One region of the Gardnerella nova genome, then DNA from elsewhere that is predicted to be linked to it. Evidence: riboswitches for the same ligand, from Rfam matches in the RefSeq annotation. Region 1 holds a riboswitch; the other holds the start of a gene.

Region 1 (2,208 bases):
CCACATTTGCGTAATCGGATGATCCGCACCCTTCATTGGCTTATGCGTGCGACCACGCCATTCCTTAGAAGCCTTACCGCGCTTAATAGCGCGCTTGCCATCGTCTTGGAGATTACGCCTGCGTCCTTCATACTCTACAACATCACCGCGGTCGCGAATCCAATCGAGACGAAGTGGAGCTAAACCTTCTTTAGGATCGCACTTTGGACCTTCCGTATTGTAGTCCTTAAAAGGCGGGTTAGGTCCCACGCCTGGAGTATCCGAAAGCTTAATTTCCGTGTACGGAACCTCCAAATCGTAGGAACCGTACTCGTATTCAAAATGAACAGGAGTTGTTTTGCGAATATGCGCCTTGTCTCGCTGAGTGCAACCGCGAGCCGCAATATCAACACGTTGTTGCTTAGCTAATTTTGCTGCATCTTTTGCTTCTTTAGCGTTAATAAACGTCGGCTTCTTTTCTTCAGATGGTTTTGAAGACTTTTCTTCTGTATTTTCCGCTACGATTACGCGTTTAGCGTAACCATGTTTTACTTCACCCCGTACAGCTTTCCAACGTTCAACAAATTCACGCATAGTGGATTCTGGTGTTTCTGAAGCATAAAGCGGCTCGGAAACGAAGAAGCCCGCAGCTTTAGTTCCTGCGATCATAGACACATCGTCAAGTTGCGTTTTGCCACCAACCAAAACCGGAAAATCACTCGCAGAGCAAATCGTATTAATTTTTGCTTCGTCAAGCGTAGTATGATTTGCTTCCAATTCGTAGGAGGCAGTAGTATTTTCGCATCCTTCTTCAGGATTGTGCATGGCAGTTACGCAAATATAATCAATGCAACCATCCGGAAGCTCATTAATAACTTTGACTAAACTTTCGGTTTCAACAGACAAGCCAATAATAGCGTCCTCTCCAAGCAAAGCACGTGCTTCTCGAGGTTCCATATCGCTTTGGGCAAGGTGAATGCCGTCAACTTTGATACTTTGATTTCTAGCTTGCCAAGCAACGTCAACTCGCTCGTCAATAACAAACGTTACGGAATCGCACTTATTGTTATCTTCAATAATTTGAGCGATATCGCGAGCAATAGTTGTAATTTCCTTAGCGTTTTCATTGTTGCAATGCAGGCGAACAAGTGTCGCTCCAGCGCGTAAAGCGTCGTCAACAATATCTGTAAGTGGTCGATTATTACAAGCTTGTGGGTCTGCAATAAAGCAGGCGTTTATATTGAATTGGTCACGCATCGAGGCATACGGATAATTCGAGGTCATATGAGAATCATTGCTCCCTACGTTGTATTAACTAACAGGTTCTAAGGGTCAGGTTTTCGCCTATCTCAGCCTTCTTACGAAAGCTCCCCTGCAAAAAATGAATCGTTGGCTAGTTTACACGATTATATGACCTTAACAAGTTACGGTATGTTGTGAAATTCAGCGCTCGTGGTGATTAATGTAGCTGGAAATAAAATCTCCCAAACTTTGCACGATTTGCACGAGAATAATGCAGAGTACCACGGCCACAGCCATTACATCGTACTGGTAACGCTGGTAGCCGTAACGAATAGCAATATCGCCAAGACCGCCTGCGCCTACGGTTCCAGCCATTGCGGAGAAACCAAAAAGCGTAATAAAGGTAAGAGCAGCTCCACGAATAAGCGAAGGTAACGCTTCCCACAACAATACTTTGCGCACAATCTGCAATTTACTAGCGCCAAAGCTTTGTGCGGCCTCAATTAAGCTTCCGTCAACTTCTGCCAACGACTGTTCGACAATACGAGCAACGAATGGGGCAGCGGTAACAACCAGCGGCACAATAGCACCCGGAACACCAAGGGAAGTGCCAACAATCAGGCGAGTGAACGGAATTAAAGCTACGAGCAAAATAATAAATGGTATCGAACGCACAATATTAACTATCCAACCAAGAACAGCATTCAACGGCGCATTTGGGCAAATACCTTTCTTGCCGGAAGTAATCAGCAACACGCCAATAGGAAGGCCAATAACGTATGCCAACACTGTTGCGATTGAAGTCATAACTAAAGTATCGAGCACGCCTTCAACCAGCAAATCACCGTATTCGCTCGTAAATTGTGTAACAGCTTCCAACATATTATTTCACCTCATTCGTAAGCGTATGAGCAGCAGCAGGCTTTTTACGATGATTTTCTTGCTTTTCGTCTGCAATAAGCGTGCGCAAAATATCACTTTGTGGAT
Region 2 (2,208 bases), 520 kb from region 1:
AGGTTGATGATGCGTTGCGAAAGCTTAAGGAAGCAAGGCAGCGAATTATTGACAACTACAACAGTGGTGACGATTTTGACTTCGACGGCCTTGGTGATTTGGGTGACTTTGGCGACGATAGTGACGCGAACGAAAATGGCTACGGCAATTATAACGGTGGCGGCAATTATAGTGGCGGCAGCTATAGCGGCGTCTATAATAACGGTTCTGCTAATGGGTTCGGAACAAGCACCGTTGGAAGAGTAGAAACCGTTGACAAATCTGCTCTGAAGGTTGAAGTAGATAATTCCGTGAGCACTATCGGCAACGGCGAAAATGCATACACGCATTCGTATGTCACTGTTGCTAATACGCCGGAAGCCAAGAACTACCAGAACGCGCTCGACCACGCTAAGCAGGTGCTTTCTGACCCTAACGCCACACAAGCTCAGGTTGACGAAGCACTTAACGCTTTGCGAAACGCAAAGGATGCTCTGTCAAAGCGGCTTGCTGGCAACGAAGGAAAGTCTAACGGTGGCAAGATTGCGGATACCGGTGCAAACATCTCGGCATTCGCAGGTCTTGCTGCGACCCTTGCTGGATTAGGTATTGCAGGTTTCGTAGTGCGACGTCGCAAGAATCGCAAATAAGCGTTAGTTACTTTATGTAATTAACATTGCAGCCAACGTGCTGGTGTGAACTTTCTCCCATGAGTTCACGCCGGCACGTTTTTTATTAGTGTAATTAGTGTGGTAGGTAATTAAACGTAATTAATACGAAATTAAACAAATAAAGCCCTATTTTTTATGATAATTAGCGCCTGTTCTTCATAAAAGTGTTAAAATTTTGCATTAGTTGCGATGTGAAAAGTCAGCAATGTCGTTTCCATTTTGCAGCTGCGTGATATAAATTTACAAAATTAAATTCGCGAAAATTGCTGGCTATTTTCAAAGCAAGTATGCATACGTGCGTGAAAGTGCTGTAAAAGGCCGCAATATTTTGCTGTAAGTGCATAGTTTGAAACACAAACTATGCTCCCGGGAGCTTGTTCTATACAGGCTGAGAGGGCGGAAGCCGACCGGAAACCTGATGCGGGTAATGCCGCCGTAGGGAAGGAGTATATATGCGAAATATTCGTATTATTGGTGCAGGTATTATCGGTTTAGCAACAGCGTGGAGACTTACGGAAGCTGGCGTAAAAGTCAGTATTATTGATCCGGATCCAGTTTCGGGTGCTTCTCACCATGCTGCCGGCATGTTGGCGCCTACCGCAGAAATGCAATATCAGCAAGAAGCGTTGTATCCACTTATGTTCGAGTCTGCAACCATGTATAAGGAATTGGTTGATTCGGTTGCAAAGTACACCGATAAGCCAACCGGCTACTTAGAGTGCGGCTCTTACGTAATTGGCGGCGACGCTGCAGATAACGAGCACGTAAACGAGTTGCTAAACTTGCAGCATCGTTACGGCCGTAGAGCTGAGCATATTTCTGTTAGTAAGCTTCGTGAAATTGAGCCTGCTCTTTCGCCAACTATTGCTGGCGCTGTAAGCGTGCCGGACGACCATCAAATCAATCCTCGTCTTTTCACTGCAGCTATGATTGATGCACTTGAAAAGCGCGGTGTTGTTATTGAGCGTCGCGCTTCGACTCCAGATGATTTAGGACCGGACACAGTTTTGGCATCCGGCTTGGGTGCTAAGGATATGCTTCCGCAGCTTAAGCTTCGCGCTGTGTGGGGCGATATGATTCGCATGACTATTCCAGAGCCTCTGCGCCCAATTTTGAGCTCTGTGGTTCGTGGTTTTGTGCATGACCGTCCAGTTTATTTGGTCCCTCGCGCTAAGGAAACAGGCGAGCTTGTGCTCGGCGCTACTTCTCGCGAAGACGACCGCGATATTCCAAAGGTTGGCGGCGTGCTCGACTTGCTTCGCGATGCTGCAAGCGTGCTTCCTGGCATTCAGGAATGCTCGATTACTGAGGTTACCGCTGGCGGCCGCCCTGGAACTCCAGACGATTTGCCGTTCATTGGTATTGATCCTAAGACGCATACTACGATTTCCACTGGCTACTTCCGTCACGGTATTTTGCTCACCGCTTTGGGTTCTTCTTTGACTACAAAGCTTGTGCTTGAGCAAGAGTTGACTGAGAAGGAAAAGGGCTTCTTGGAAAGCTGCGATCCTGCTCGCTTCTAGTTACGCAAGTTTCTAGTAAACGTTTCTAGTAACGC

Evidence for each region. Region 1 has a riboswitch for thiamine pyrophosphate ahead of thiC (phosphomethylpyrimidine synthase ThiC). Riboswitches for the same ligand answer to the same signal wherever they lie in the genome.
Region 2: another riboswitch for thiamine pyrophosphate. It lies ahead of thiO (glycine oxidase ThiO); the one in region 1 lies ahead of thiC (phosphomethylpyrimidine synthase ThiC).

The regions. Positions count from the first base shown of each region.
Region 1 is NZ_CP058369.1:776,233-778,440, reverse strand. It holds gene thiC (phosphomethylpyrimidine synthase ThiC) at 1-1,263, opposite strand, end outside; TPP riboswitch at 1,261-1,363, opposite strand; gene HXT56_RS03240 (methionine ABC transporter permease) at 1,423-2,103, opposite strand; gene HXT56_RS03235 (methionine ABC transporter ATP-binding protein) at 2,105-2,208, opposite strand, start outside.
Region 2 is NZ_CP058369.1:1,296,536-1,298,743, reverse strand. It holds gene HXT56_RS05090 (peptidase) at 1-629, shown strand, start outside; TPP riboswitch at 1,007-1,111, shown strand; gene thiO (glycine oxidase ThiO) at 1,103-2,173, shown strand.